Linked DNA regions of Megalodesulfovibrio gigas DSM 1382 = ATCC 19364. The protein of the gene in region 2 interacts with the protein of the main gene of each other region in a pairwise test. Links are inferred from orthologs where the notes say so. Each region holds a gene or a part of one and is shown on either strand. Other genes may lie near its edges.

Region 1 (6,531 bases), 570 kb from region 2 along the record:
AGGAACGCTATGTGGCGGAAACCCGCATCGGCACGCACGTTCCGCCGCTGATGTATTTGCTGCTGCAATAACACTCCGCAAAAAGACGCTGCCGGGCCACGGGGCCGCCTGTGGTCCGGCTCCCGTCCCTGAGGATGCTTGATCGATGCCCTATTCCTCCCTGCTCATTCCCTCCTGCCCGCCGCCAGAACCAGCGCCCCTGCGGCTGTTCGTGTACGGTACTCTCAAACGGGGATGCTACGGGTTCGAGCAGTGCTGCCGGGGATATTGCGGCCTGTCCCCGGCGGCGGTGCGTGGTCGGGTGGTGGACCGGCCGGAAGGCTACCCGACCCTGTTCATCCCTCCGGAAGACGTGCTGGCCATCGGCAGCGAGGATCTGGAACGCGATCTGGCCCTGCCCTGGCGGTATCAGCCGGTGGAGTCCTCCGTGTTCCCGGCTCTGGAACCTCCCTGGCGCTTTGTACTCGGCGAGGTGCTGGAATTCCGCGACGCTGCCGACCGCCTGCCGCGGTTCGATGCCTTCGAAGACTTCCTGCCCGAGGACAAAAACTGCTACTGCCGCGTGCTGGCGCCGATAATCACCGGCCGGTCCATCTCGGCGGCCTGGATCTATGCCTCGCCCCACAGCCCACGATTCAACGCGGAGCACTGCATGCCATCCGGCGGCGCGTGATATTGACACCGCCGGGCCTTGACTTCCGCGCCCGTCTGTTCAATCAATCCGTGTTCACCGGCTGTACATCGCCGTTCGCCCTCCAGCAAAGGACGCAAGTTTCCATGAGCGACTACAAGAAGACGCTCCGCCTGCCTCAGACCTCCTTTCCCATGAAAGCCAATCTCACCCAGCGCGAGCCGCAAACCCTCGGCTTTTGGGAGAAAGAAGGCATCGCCAGGACCATGGTGGAGACCAATAGCCAGAAAGGCGCCTTCATCCTGCACGATGGCCCGCCCTATGCCAATGGCAACATCCATCTGGGCACGGCCCTGAATAAGATACTGAAAGATATTATCGTCAAGTCCCGGAACATGCAGGGCTTCGCCGCCCGCTATGTGCCCGGCTGGGACTGCCACGGCCTGCCCATCGAGCACAAGGTAGCTCAGGAGCTTGGGGAAAAGTTCGCCCAGCTGCCGCCCGTGGCCGTGCGCAAACGCTGCCGCGATTACGCCGCCAAATGGCTGAACACCCAGCGCAAGGAGTTCAAGCGCCTGGGTGTGCTGGGAGACTGGGACCACCCCTACCAGACCATGGACCCCGCCTACGAGGCCGCCACGGCCCGCGAGCTGGGCCGGTTCATGGAAAAAAACGCCGTCTTCCGCAGCAAGAAGCCCGTGCACTGGTGCTGCAGCTGCCAGACAGCCCTGGCCGAGGCCGAGGTGGAATACAAGGACCACGCCTCCCCCTCCATTTACGTGGCCTTCCCCCTGCCCGACGCCAAACTGGCCGCCGTGTTCCCCCAGGCAGACTTGGCCCGCGCCCATGTGGTCATCTGGACCACCACCCCCTGGACCCTGCCGGACAACATGGCCGTGGCCCTGCACCCCGAGCATGAATACGCCCTGGTGGAAGCCGACGGCAGGCAATTCGTCCTGGCGGAATACTTTGTCCCCGGTCTGGCCGACAAGTTCGGCTGGCAGACCTGGACCATCCTGGCCAAGGTCCCCGGCGCATCGCTGGAAGGGCTCGTGGCCCGGCACCCGTTCTTCGACCGGCCCTCGCCCATCGTCCTGGCCGACTACGTGACCCTGGAGGCCGGCACCGGCTGCGTGCACACCGCCCCGGGCCACGGCCGCGAGGACTACGAAACCGGCCTTAAGTACGGGTTGGAGATCCTCTCCCCCCTGGACGACGCCGGGCGGTTCCTGGAATCCGTGGACCAGATGGCCGGCCTCACGGTGTTCCAGGCCAACCCCAAGGTCATTGAGATCCTCAAGGAAAACGGCCGGCTGCTGGGGTCCGAAAAAATCGCCCACAGCTATCCGCATTGCTGGCGCTGCAAGGAGCCGGTCATCTTCCGCGCCACCACGCAGTGGTTCGTCTCCATGGCTGCCAACGCCCTGCGCCAGCGGACCCTCAAGGCCATCCGCGAGGACGTGCAGTGGATTCCTGCCTGGGGCGAGGACCGCATCTATAATATGATCGAAAACCGGCCGGACTGGTGCATCTCCCGCCAGCGCCTGTGGGGCGTGCCCATCGTGGCCCTGCGCTGCACGGCCTGCGACGACGTCTGGTTCGAGGCGGAATGGGTCTACCAGATGGTGGAACGCTTCGCCAAACATCCCCGCGGCTGCGACGACTGGTTCGAAGCGCCCATGGAAGACATCATCCCCGCCCACAAGCCCACCTGCAGCTGCGGCGGGCAGTGGAAAAAAGAAACCGACATCCTGGATGTGTGGTTCGATTCCGGCTCCAGCTTCGCCGCCGTGCTCAAGGAACGGCCGGAGCTTTCCCTGCCGGCGGACCTGTACCTGGAAGGCTCGGACCAGCACCGCGGCTGGTTCCACTCCTCCCTGCTCATCGCCGTGGGCAACGAAGGCGCGCCGCCGTACAAGGCCGTGCTCACCCATGGCTACGTGGTGGACGGCGAAGGCCGCAAGATGAGCAAGAGCGTGGGCAACGTGGTGGCCCCGCAGGAAATCATCGACAAGTTCGGGGCGGAAATCCTGCGCCTGTGGGTGGCCTCCGTGGATTACACGGAAGACGTGCGCATCTCCGACGCCATCCTGAGCGGCGTGGTGGACGGCTACCGCCGCATCCGCAACACCTGCCGCTTCCTGCTGGGCAATCTGTCCGACTTCACCCCGCAGGATGCCCTGGCGTACGACGAGCTTCTGCCCTACGACCGCTACGCCCTGGACCAGGCCCTGCGCCTGCACGCGGACATCCAGGCCGCCTACGGCCGCTACGAATTCCACAAGATCTATCACGCCCTGTACAACTACTGCGTCACGGATCTTTCCGCCCTGTACCTGGACATCTCCAAAGACCGGCTTTATGTGGAAGGACAGGCCAGCCGGGAACGGCGCTCCTGCCAGACCGTGCTGTGGCGCGTGCTCATGCTCATGCTGCAGGACATGGCTCCCGTGCTGTCCTTCACGGCGGAGGAAGCCTTCACCCACCTGCCGGCGGCCCTCAAGCCGGCACTGCCCTCTGTCTTGTGCATGGCTGCGGAAACGGAAGCGCCCTGCATGGACGTCGCCCTGCGCGAGCGCTGGGGCCAGGTGCTGGCCATCCGGGCAGCCATTGTGGCGGCCATGGAGCCTCTGCGCAAGTCCGGCGAGGTGGGGCATTCCCTCTCGGGGCAGGCTGTCGTGTATATTGATGAAGACCTGCAGACCGCCCTGGCCGAAACCGGTGCGGATCTGCGCGAGCTGTGCATCCTCTCCCGTGTGGACGTGCACCCCCTCGGGCAGGCTCCCGCCGAAGCCCTGGCCACGGAGCTAGGCGGCATGAAACTCACCGTGGGCACGGCGGCCGGCGGCAAATGCGAACGCTGCTGGATTGTGACGCCAGAGGTCACGGAATCCAACGATCTCTGCGCCCGCTGCGCACGTGTTCTGGTGGAAGAGGGCTAGCCGCGTGACGCTTGCCCGTGAGCGCTGGCTGTGCTGGCTGGTGGCCGGCGGCGTGTTCGCCCTGGACCAGGCCACCAAGTGGTGGGTGGCCACCTCGATGACGTTGTGGACAGAGCGTATCCCCGTGATTCCGGGGTTTTTCGATCTCGTCCACTATCTGAACAAGGGCGCGGCGTTCGGCTTTTTGAACGATGCGGAAGGCTGGGGCACGGTGCTGTTCACCTGCACCGCCCTGGCCGCCCTTGGGCTTTTGAGCTGGGGCATCTGGCGCAAACAGGGCCTGCTGCCCGGCGGCGGTGTGCGCATGCGGCTGGGGCTGGCCCTGCTGCTGGGCGGCACGGCCGGCAATCTGGTGGACCGCCTGCGCCAAGGCGCAGTGGTGGATTTTTTGGATGTCTACATCAACGACTGGCACTGGCCGGCCTTCAACGTGGCGGACAGCGCCATCACAGTGGGTTGCCTCGGGCTGATCTGGCTGGTGGCCACCACGCCCGCACCGCCTGAAGAACCCGGACGCGGCAGGGCCGCCTCTCGAAAGGATTCCGCATGAACATTCCCTTGCTGCAGTGGTTTGCCACCCTGCCGCCGGAAAAGCAGCTGCTGTACGCCGCAGGACTCACCCTGCCCCTGCTTGCCAATTTTCTGGCGATCTGGCACGCGTACAAACGACAGTTCAATTCGCCGCTGGAAAAAGTGCTCTGGCTCGGCGTCGGATTGTTTTTGCCGTTTCTGGGTGGCCTGCCGTACTGGCTCATCGGCGCATGGCGAGGCCGCGTGCCGACTGCCGCCGCCTCCCCGCCCGGCAGTTCCCCCGAAGCGACTAACCTCGACTAATCCATCCCCATGGAGTGACTTCTCATGTCCCATTCGAAACGTCGCACCATGCCCACCGTGACTGTGCTTGCCCTGGCCGGCCTTGCCCTGGCCTCCTGCACGGGCAAGGAGATAGATGCCCTGAACGCCCGCGTGGCCGCCCTGGAACAACGCATGAACAGCCTGGAAGAGATTCGTCCCAACCAGGCGAACATGAGCGCGGAAATCGACGTGCTGCGCGCAGACGTGAACATGCTGCGCGGCAAGGCGGACGAATTCGACCGCCGTTTCAAGGCGCCGCCCGTGGAAACCCTGCCGGCCTTTGCCCCGCCGCTCAACGCCACCACCCCGCTGCCGGGCCTTGCGCCAAGCCTGACTCCGGGCCAGCCGCAAGGATTGTCGCCTTCCCAGGCGGCAGAGCTCGGCGCGCCCTCTGCAGTGCTGGCACCGGCCACACCGCCCATGCCGCGCAATCAGGTGGTGTCCGAAAGCGACGAACCGGCCGCAGCCCCCGGCGCAGACCCGGCGCAAGCCGCCTACAACGAGGCCCGCGCCCAGTTCAACGCCCGCAACTACCAGGCCGCCCAGGCCATGTGGGAACAGTTCGTCAACGCGCATCCCACCCATGAGCTGGCTTCCAACGCCATTTTCTGGCAGGGCGAGGCCTTCTTCCAGCTCAAGGAATACCCCAAGGCCATCCTGGCGTACCAGGAAATCATCAGCAAACATTCGGACACCCCCAAGGCGGCGGCGGCCTATCTCAAACAAGGCATCGCCTTCATCCAGATCGGCAAAACCAAGGCCGGCCAAGTGCAACTGCAACACGTCATCCACAAGTATCCCAACACCCCGGAAGCCAAACGGGCCATGGAATACCTGAAAAGCCCCAACTAACCGCCGCCCAGGACCACCGCTATGATGGCAGACTGCCTCAAAGGCTATCGCAAAATCGTCCTCCTCACCTTTCCGCCGGAAGTGTCCGGCAATCCCGTGGTATGCGTCATCGCCAAAAAGTACGACATCTCCTTCAGCATCCTGCAAGCGCAGATCACCCCCCGCAAGGAAGGGCACATGACCCTGGAGCTCTGCGGCCCGGAGGAAAACTACAAGCTGGCCATGGCCTACCTGCAGGAACAGGGGGTGCGCATCACCCCGGCGGCGGAAACCATCTCCCGCGATGACGATTCCTGCGTCCATTGCGGCATGTGCACCGCCATGTGCCCCAACGACAGCCTGTCCCTGGATCCCGTCACCCGTCGCGTGCTCTTTGACTCCGAACGCTGCACCGCCTGCGGCATGTGCACCCGCGTCTGCCCGGTCAAAGCCATGCATGCGGATGTGGACATGGAACAACTGCACTGACACGGTGACGCCATGCCCGGCCCTGACGAACTCGACGCAGGAGGCGCCTTCCAGGAACGCCGTCAGTTTGCCCGCACCCCCGTGCAGATGACGGCCTGGTGCCGGCTGCTGGAACATGCGGAAGCCCCCCTGCGCCTGCAGGAGGCCTGGGCCGTGGGCGGGCCGGAACGCACCGCCCTGGAGGTGCTGGAAAAAGTCCGCCTGCCCGAAGGCATGGCTGCCTTCCTGCTGCACCTGGATGCCAAGCTGGATGCCATGCTCGGCTTTCTGCTCGCGGAAAAACTGGCCAAGGAATTCCCGTACACCATGCGCGTGGTGGAACTTTCGGGTAACGGAATACGAACCCAGACAATGGCCCCCCTGCAGCCCGGCGCGTTGCTGGAAGTGGCGCTGCTGCTGCACCACGCGCCGGTGCGCGTGGCCGGCGCCGTGGCCCGGGTGCTGCGCGCAGACACCGAACCGCCTCCCTCCGGAGAAGCTCCGGCCTTTGCCCTGGAGTTTGCCCACATCCGCGAGCCGGACTTTGAGGCCATCATGCAGTTTGTTTTTCATGAAGAACGCAAACGGCTGCGCGAACGCTTGCGCAGCCGCTGAACCACCAGGAGCCCGCCGCATGACCCACGCCGAACAGCACGCCCAGCAAGACATGCTTCAACTCGCCATGGATTCCCTGACGCGGCAGGTTGTTGAAGGCTTGACCAAAAACCTTTCCGTGGCCCTGGAACAGGAACTCACCCGCAGCCTCTCCCAGTCTCTGGTGGAAAGCGAATTCTACCGCCGCCT
Region 2 (7,706 bases):
GATCCCGATCTGCCCGAAGTGCAGCAGGCCTTTGCCGACGGCGCCGTCACCTGCTTTGCCCGGCACAGCCGCCTGGGCTTCACGGAGCAGCCCGGCTGGGATGGCGTGCGCGCCAACTTCATGGATGCCGTGGCCGAACTGCGCCGCTGCGGCTTCAAGCGCATTTCCCTCAAGACCGGCTGCTACGGCCTGGAAGCCCTGGCCATGGCCATCCGCCTGGCTGCGGACGCCCGGCTTGATCTGCTGACCATCGACGGCGCCGGCGGCGGCACCGGCATGAGCCCCTGGAACATGATGGAAACCTGGGGCGTGCCCTCCCTGCCCCTGCATGCCAAGGCCGCGGAATATGCCGCCCTGGTTGCCGCCCAGGGCCAGCGTCCGGCAGACATGGCCTTTGCCGGCGGTCTGGTCCGTGAAGACCACCTCTTCAAGGCCCTGGCCCTGGGCGCACCCTACACCAAGCTGGTGTGCATGGGCCGGGCGATGATGATTCCCGGATTCCTGGGCGCGAACATCGAAGGCGCGTTGTACCCCGATCGCAAGGCCGCCGTGCACGGCAATTGGGATAGCCTGCCCAAAACCGTCCAGGCCATGGGCGAGACCCCGGAAAAGCTCTTTGCCTGCTTCCACGAAGTGCAGGCCAAGGTGGGCCCCAAGGCCATGAAGGAACTGCCCCTGGGTGCAGTGGCCATGTGGTGTCTGGCGGACAAGCTGGGCGCAGGCCTGCAGCAGCTCATGGCCGGTGCCCGGAAGTTCCGCCTCAGCGGCATCAGCCGGCAGGATCTCTTCTCGGCCAACGAGGAGACGGCCCGCGAAACCGGCATTCCCACCTTCTCCCAGGCCGGCGACGAGTTCGCCCGCCGCATTCTGCTGGGGTAGGGTACGTTATCATTGAAAGGAGTTCTCGGGGGAAACCCTTTTCGAAAGAAAGGCTTTCCCCCGAATCCCCGGCCCCCCCGAGGCCCTTGTGGCGATCCATCGTGGCCGGTGCTACACTTGATGCATAGGCGGCAACGCTTCAACCCTGCACCGCGGCGAGCACGCCATGTCCAGCACATCCAAACATCCGAGCACCGAAACTCCGGCACCCGTGCGCGTCACGGAACTGGAACTGCGGGAGCGTGTGAAGGAGCTGGAGTGCCTGTATGCTGTCTCGCGTCTGGCGCAGCGCCGGGAACTGCCTCTGGCTGTGCTGGCCCGGGAGGTGGCCGGGCTGCTCTGCCAGGCGTGGCGGTATCCGGAGCTGGCCGCGGCCCGGGTGGAGCTGGAAGGACAGGCCTTCGCCACGCCGGGCTTTGTGCGCACCCCCTGGCGGCAGACGCGACGCATTGTGGCCGAGGCCGCCCCGGCCGGCCGTATCGAACTGTGCTATCTGCACTGGCCGCCACCCTCTCCGGGCATGCCCGGGTTGCAGGGGGCGTCGGACCCCCCCTTTTTGGAAGAAGAAGCCAAACTGCTGCAGGCGGTGGCCGAAAATCTGGGACGCATCCTGGAATCCAGACGGGCCGAGGAACGGTTGCAGGCCCTGTCCCGCGAACTCATCCGCGCCCAGGAGACCGAGCGCCAGCGCATTGCCCGGGAACTGCATGACGACGTGGCCCAGTCCCTGTCCATGCTCAAAATCGGCCTGGAATCCCTGGCGCACGACCAGCCACGGGTGCAGGCGCAGGAACTGGCGGCAGCAGCAGGGGCAATCATCGGCGCCGTGCGCAACATCGCCTATGACCTGCAGCCCCCGGGCCTGGCGCAGCTGGGGCTGGTGAGCACCATTTTCAAACTGTGCGAGGATGTCTCTGCCCGCTGCGGCCTGCCGGTGGAGTTTCGAGCCGATGGCATGGATGCGGTGAAGCTGGACTTCGATCGGCAGATCAACATCTACCGCATCGTGCAGGAGGCCTTGTCCAACGTGCTGCAGCACGCCGGCGCCTCGCGGGTGGCGGTGAAGCTGGTGGCTTCGCACCCGTCCATCCTGCTGCGGGTGGAGGACAACGGCCGGGGCTTTGTGCCCGGGGGGCAGCAGCGGGATCGGCACATGGGCCTGTGGAACATGGGCGAGCGGGCCCGCCTGCTGGGCGGCACGCTGCGCATCCGCGCCGCACCGGGAAAGGGTGCCGGGATTGTGGTGGAACTCCCCTTGGAAACAACAGAAATTCAGGAATAAGGAATACCGAATGAGCTGCCGGCGGGTCCTGCTTGTGGACGATCACCCTCTGTTTCGCGAGGGGCTCAAGGCCCTGGTGCAGCAGACCGGGCAGTACGAGGTGACGGCCGAAGCCGGCAGCTGCGCCGAGGCCCTGGCCCTGGCCCGGCAGGTGCGGCCGGATATCGCCATCGTGGACCTTTCCCTGCCCGACGGCAGCGGCGTCGAACTGCTGCGGGAGCTGCAGCAGGAGGTGCCGGGCCTGCGCGTGGTGGTGGTGAGCATGCATTGCAAGATCGAGTTTGTGTCCGAGAGCTTCCGCGCCGGCGCCGGCGCATATGTGCTCAAGGAGTCCAGTGCCGAGAGCCTGGCCCGGGCCCTGGAAGCCGTGAGCCGCAACGAGCAGTACCTGGACAGCGCTGTCTCGCCCAAGGTGCTGCAAAAATTGATGGAGTTCTCCAATCGCCGGGCGATGATCTCAGATTCGCCCTATGCCAAGCTCACCAGACGCGAACAGCAGATTTTCCGCCTGCTGGCCGAGGGCGTGCACCCGGCAGATATCGCGGCCTCGCTGTTCATCTCTCGCAAGACCGTGGACAACCACCGCGCCAACATCATGAGCAAGCTGGGGTTGGCCAGCACCATTGAGCTGGTGCGCTACGCCGCGCGGTTGGGCGTGGTGGATCTGGAGTCGTGAGCGTTCGGGGGAAGAACCTTTCTTTAGAAAGGTTCTTCCCCCGAGTACTCTTTGCAAAGATAATTCTCTCTAGAATCGCACGTCGCCGCCGTTCATCACCGCGGCCATGTCCCGCATGACTTGCAGAGATTCTTCGGCTTCCTTGACGTCCATCTTGCGCAGGGCAAAGCCGGCATGCACCACCAGGTAGTCCCCGGGGCCAGCCTGGCCTTCCAGCAGCAGCAGGGAGGCTTTGACAAAGGTGTCGCTGGCTCCCACGCGGCAGGTGGCCACGCCATTTTCAATGGTTTCAATACGGGCGGGAATGGCAAGGCACATGCGCGCGCTCCTTGGTTACGCCGATTTGGGAGTAAAGCTGCCGCCGTGGGCGGCGATTTCCTTGAGGGCCACCTCGGCCATGAGGGGCAGGCGTTCCTGGGCCAGGGGGGAGATTTCCGGGTGCATGGTCTCGTAATCGAAGGGCTCCATGCCGATGATCACGGCCTCGGGGCAGTGCCCGGCCAGTTGGCAGAAGATGAGGGTATCCACCAGATCGGTCTGATGCATGGAGTTCTTGAAGGCCAGGCTCTTGCGCAGGTCGTCCCCTGTGAGGCGGTAAATGGCGCCGGGTTCGTCGCCGCCGAGCACGGCATCCAGCACGATGAGCAGATCGCATTCCATGATGGGTCCCATGAGGCGCATGCCCAGGGTACCGCCATCAAACAGGGTGACTTGTTCCGAAAAGTCGTAGCGCGCTTCCAGGTGCTCCACCAGGCGCACGCCCAGGCCTTCGTCGGTGTACAGGATGTTGCCGACGCCCATGACGAGGATGCGGGGAGAGTCGTTGGACATGAACACCTTGATAAGACGTCAGGAGCCCGGCGGCAAGGCCGGGCTCCTGGTTGTTGCGTTGGGTCTGGCGTCCGGAACTACAGGATGCGGAACTTGTGCACCTGGTTGGACTCCGGATCGATCACGTGCACGCCGCAGGCGATGCAGGGGTCGTAGGAGTGCACGGTGCGCAGGATTTCCACAGGACGCTTGGGATCGGCGATGGGCGTACCGATGAGGGCCTGTTCCACAGCGGAGAGTTTGCCTTCGGCGCAGCGGGGGCCGAGGTTCCAGGTGGAGGGCACCACGAGCTGGAAGTTCTCGATCTTGCCGCCACGCTGGACAATCCAGTGGGAGAGCATGCCGCGGGGCGCGTTAACAAAGCCCACGCCCTGGGACTCGGTGGGGTACTGCCAATCGGTGTAGAGATCGTCCTTGCCAGCCTTGACGTTGGCTTCCAGCTTGTCCAGCCACACTTCCACTTCCTGAGCGGCGGTGAGGCACTGAATGCCGCGGGCGGCGGTGCGGCCCAGGGTGGAGAACAGGGCTTCGGGGCCCACGCCCAGGGTCTTGAGGACAAGATCCACAGCCTTGACGGTGGGTTCGTGCTTCTTGGCGTAAGCCACGAGCACGGAGGCCAACGGCCCCACTTCGAAGGCTTCGCCCTTGTACCGGGGGGCCTTCATCCAGGAGTAGCGATCTTCGCCGTGGAATTCGGTCCACTTGGGCTTGGTGACGCCCTTGTACGGATGGTGGGCGTCCGCGCCTTCGTACCAGGAGTACTTGACGTGCTCCTCGATGAGGTCGGGGTTGAAGTCGTCCACCTTGCTGAGGTCGTTGCCCCAGATCACGCCCTGCGGGGTGTAGCGGGAGTTCAGATCGTATTCGTCGGTGGGGAATTCGCCGCAGGTGAGGAAGTTGGACGTTTTGCCGATGCCGGCCCAGTTCTTGTAGAACCCGGCCACGGCCAGCAGGTCCGTGATGTACACCTGCTCGATGAACTCGCGGACTTCCTTGTACAGCTTGCGGAATTCGGCGATGCGTTCGGGACGCAGGGAGTCGTAGTTGGTGCAACCACCCACCACGGTGAACTGGGTGTGGGGGTTCTTGGCGCCGAAGATGGCCATGGCCCGGGCGGCCTTCACCTGCACGCGCAGGGCTTCCAGGTAGTGGGCGGTGGCGATGAGGTCCACTTCCGCCGGCAGCACATAGGCGGGGTGGCCGCCCAGGAAGTAGGCGTTGGTGAAGATGCCCAGCTGGCCGCTTTCCACCAGGGCCTTGACCTTGGCCTGCACGGCCTTGAGGCTTTCCGTGGTGGTTTTGCGGGGGGAGAGATCGTTGGCCAGGCGGGCAGCCTTGGCCGGATCGGCGTTCAGGGCGTTGGCCACGTTCACCCAGTCAAGGGCATGCAGGTGGTAGAAGTGCACCAAGTGGTCGTGCATGTATTGCGCGCCCATGGTGAGGTTGCGCATGAGAGTGGCGTTTTCGGGAATCTTCACGCCCACGCAGTTGTCCACGGCGCGGACGGAGGCCAGGGCATGCACATAGGTGCACACGCCGCAGGCGCGCTGGGTGAAGTGCTGGGCGTCGCGCGGGTCGCGGCCCTTGAGGATCATTTCCAGGCCGCGGAACAGCGTGGACATGCTCCAGGCGTTCTTGATCTTGCCGCCTTCCACTTCCACTTCAATGCGAAGATGGCCCTCGATCCGGGTGATGGGATCGACGACGATCTTGTTGCCTTGCATTTCAGACATCGGGTCTTCTCCTGTGCGAAACGAAGTTCCTGGCTAGTGCTCGATGAGCTTGGCCGCAGGTCGTCTAGGCGCTGTAGAACGGCGAATAGAGATCCCAGAAATTGGGCTCGCTGCAGGCGATGCAGGGGTGCCCGGCCTGGACCGGCCAGTTGACCTGGTTGAAGAGCTGCTTGGGGCAGTTGTTGTACGTATCAGGACCCTTGCAACCCAGCTCATAGAGGCAGTAGCCCTTCTTGGCTTCAGGGGAGCCGAAGGAGGTGGCAAACTCGCCCGCTTCGAAGTGCTTCAGACGGGGGCAGTTGTCGTGCACGGTTTCGCCGAAGAACATCACCGGGCGGCCTTGCTTGTCCAGCTCGGGCATGCCCTTGGTGAGCAGATGCACCACGGTGCCCACAAAGTTCATGGGGTTCGGCGGGCAGCCGGCGATGTTGATAGCCTTCACGCCCAGTTTGCCCAGGGCTTCGTTCACACCCACGGTGCCCGTGGGGTTGGGCTTGGCAGCCTGCACGCCACCGTAGGTGGCGCAGGTGCCGATGGCGATGACAGCCTTGGCCTTGGGAGCCACTTCGGCGCAGATGTCGTACATGTTGCGGCCGCCGACCTTGCCCCAGTAGCCGCCGTCGCCCATGGGAATGCCGCCTTCAATGACGCAGACGAAATCGCCCTTGATGGCTTCGTGCAGGGCTTCTTCCACGGCATGACCGGCGCCAGCCATGAGGGTTTCGTGATAATCCATGGAAATCACATCAAGAATGAGTTCGTCAACGTACGGGTCAACGGTCCGCAGCACAGATTCGCTGCAGCCGGTGCATTCTGCATTGTGCAGATACACCACGCTGGGGCGCTTCTTGGCGGTCAACGCCTCGGCAACCTTGGGGGCAAAGGCGGGACCCATACCCATGGCGACGGCCACGGCCGTGCAGAACTTCATGAAGTCGCGGCGCGAGACGCCCCGGCGCTCCAGGCGTTCCTCGACCTGGTCCTTGCCACGTCCAATGTAACACTTCATTTACGTACCCTCCGTCCTCTCTAGTTCTAAGGTCCGTTCGGACACACACACCCAGTGTTAGGATCAAACAGGGCCTGCTTGCGCGCATTGGAACATGCGACAGTAACGGCTGGAGTTCCACACTCTATACCAAGCGCTGCGCGTCGTCATCGGGCAGGTCCAGGCAGCTTGAAGTGCATTGAAGGCATTGATAATGCATGTCTTCGTAAGATGTTAGAATTCGTATCTACGCGTGGAGGCATGCCGTGTCAATGCTTTTTCCGGTTGTATCTGCTACTTTGCTTGTGAAATCTTGCGCATAGTGAGTGTTGTGCTTTGTTTCAATAGTCATGCCTTTTTTGTGCTACGTATTAAATTTTTATGCTATTCATGGCCGCAAGCATTCTGGCTCAGCTCAAATAAAAAACGCGCCGGGCGGGTGCCGGGCGCGTTCACAGCAAGGAGGGGCGGTGTGGTTTTTCTATGACACGGTGACCCGGATGTCTGCCGCCAGCACGCCCACCACGATGTCCTCGCGCCAGATGGGGGTGGAGATGGTGAGGCACGGCGAGTTGGTGGCTGTGGAGACATACACCGGCGAGATGTACGTATCCTGCAGCTTGAGCGGCCCGGCGAACCAGGGCCTGTTGCTCCAGTTGCGGCCTTTGGCGGCGGGGTCGTTCAGGTGCGGCAGGCCGGCGCCGCCGATGTTGGCAGTGGTCTGCACGCCCCTGGCGTCCGTGGCGTAGAGCAGTTCGAAGTAGGGGGATTTCGCCGCGGCCTGGCGCATGTCCGTCTCCATGCGGGCGGGGTCCATGGCCTGCATGCCGGCGGCCATGCGCTCCAACTGGGCCTGCACTTCGCCCTTGCCGATGAGTTGCAGCACGCCGTTGCAGGTCACCAATTCTTCCGCCTGACGGCTCAAGGCGGCGATGGTCCGGCTGGCGGCGAGCATGCCGTCGGTGGTGCGGGCGGAAATTTCATGGATGCGGGTCACGGCCTTGCTGATGTCTGCGCTGCTGCCGGCCTGCTGTTCGATGACGATGGCCAGCTCCTGCACCTCGCTGGCCGTGCCCTGGGCCAGGGAGACGATTTCCGTCAGCGCCGTGCGGGATTCGGCCGCCCGGGAGGCTGCGTCTTCCACTGCGCTGGAGGCGTGTTCCACGTGGGAGAGGCTGGTGCGCGTGCCTTGCTGGATGCCTTCAATGGCGGCACCCACTTCCCGGGTGGCCTGCATGGTTTTTTCCGCCAGTTTGCGTACCTCGTCCGCCACCACGGCAAAGCCCCGGCCGGCATCGCCTGCTCTGGCAGCCTCGA

What was found. Proteins that work in one complex are often made in the same cells at the same time.
Region 1: the proteins of DGI_RS10370 (region 2) and ileS interact in binary tests that used the Escherichia coli proteins (3 or more experiments, as listed by UniProt). The link is inferred for Megalodesulfovibrio gigas DSM 1382 = ATCC 19364 from one-to-one orthologs.

Annotation. Positions count from the first base shown.
Region 1 is NC_022444.1:2,929,121-2,935,651, forward strand. What follows is about bases 398-3,773. They hold ileS (isoleucine--tRNA ligase), read left to right. Parts: upstream 398-777; coding sequence 778-3,573; downstream 3,574-3,773. Other genes in these bases: DGI_RS17410 (gamma-glutamylcyclotransferase family protein), read left to right, coding at 398-673; lspA (signal peptidase II), read left to right, coding at 3,578-3,773. Also shown: DGI_RS12800 (LamG-like jellyroll fold domain-containing protein), read left to right, coding at 1-71; more of DGI_RS17410, read left to right, coding at 146-397; more of lspA, read left to right, coding at 3,774-4,123; DGI_RS12820 (PLD nuclease N-terminal domain-containing protein), read left to right, coding at 4,120-4,407; tol-pal system protein YbgF, read left to right, coding at 4,432-5,280; DGI_RS12830 (NIL domain-containing protein), read left to right, coding at 5,305-5,748; DGI_RS12835 (PilZ domain-containing protein), read left to right, coding at 5,761-6,342; DGI_RS12840 (protein phosphatase CheZ), read left to right, coding at 6,362-6,531. UniProt on the Escherichia coli protein: Catalyzes the attachment of isoleucine to tRNA(Ile). As IleRS can inadvertently accommodate and process structurally similar amino acids such as valine, to avoid such errors it has two additional distinct tRNA(Ile)-dependent editing activities.
Region 2 is NC_022444.1:2,361,773-2,369,478, forward strand. The notes cover bases 1,920-4,776. They hold DGI_RS10370 (HyaD/HybD family hydrogenase maturation endopeptidase), read right to left. Parts: upstream 3,669-4,776; coding sequence 3,171-3,668; downstream 1,920-3,170. Other genes in these bases: DGI_RS10355 (sensor histidine kinase), read left to right, coding at 1,920-2,161; DGI_RS10360 (response regulator), read left to right, coding at 2,172-2,837; DGI_RS10365 (HypC/HybG/HupF family hydrogenase formation chaperone), read right to left, coding at 2,907-3,155; DGI_RS10375 (nickel-dependent hydrogenase large subunit), read right to left, coding at 3,746-4,776. Also shown: DGI_RS10350 (glutamate synthase-related protein), read left to right, coding at 1-879; more of DGI_RS10355, read left to right, coding at 1,046-1,919; more of DGI_RS10375, read right to left, coding at 4,777-5,401; DGI_RS10380 (hydrogenase small subunit), read right to left, coding at 5,466-6,410; DGI_RS19535 (methyl-accepting chemotaxis protein), read right to left, coding at 6,871-7,706.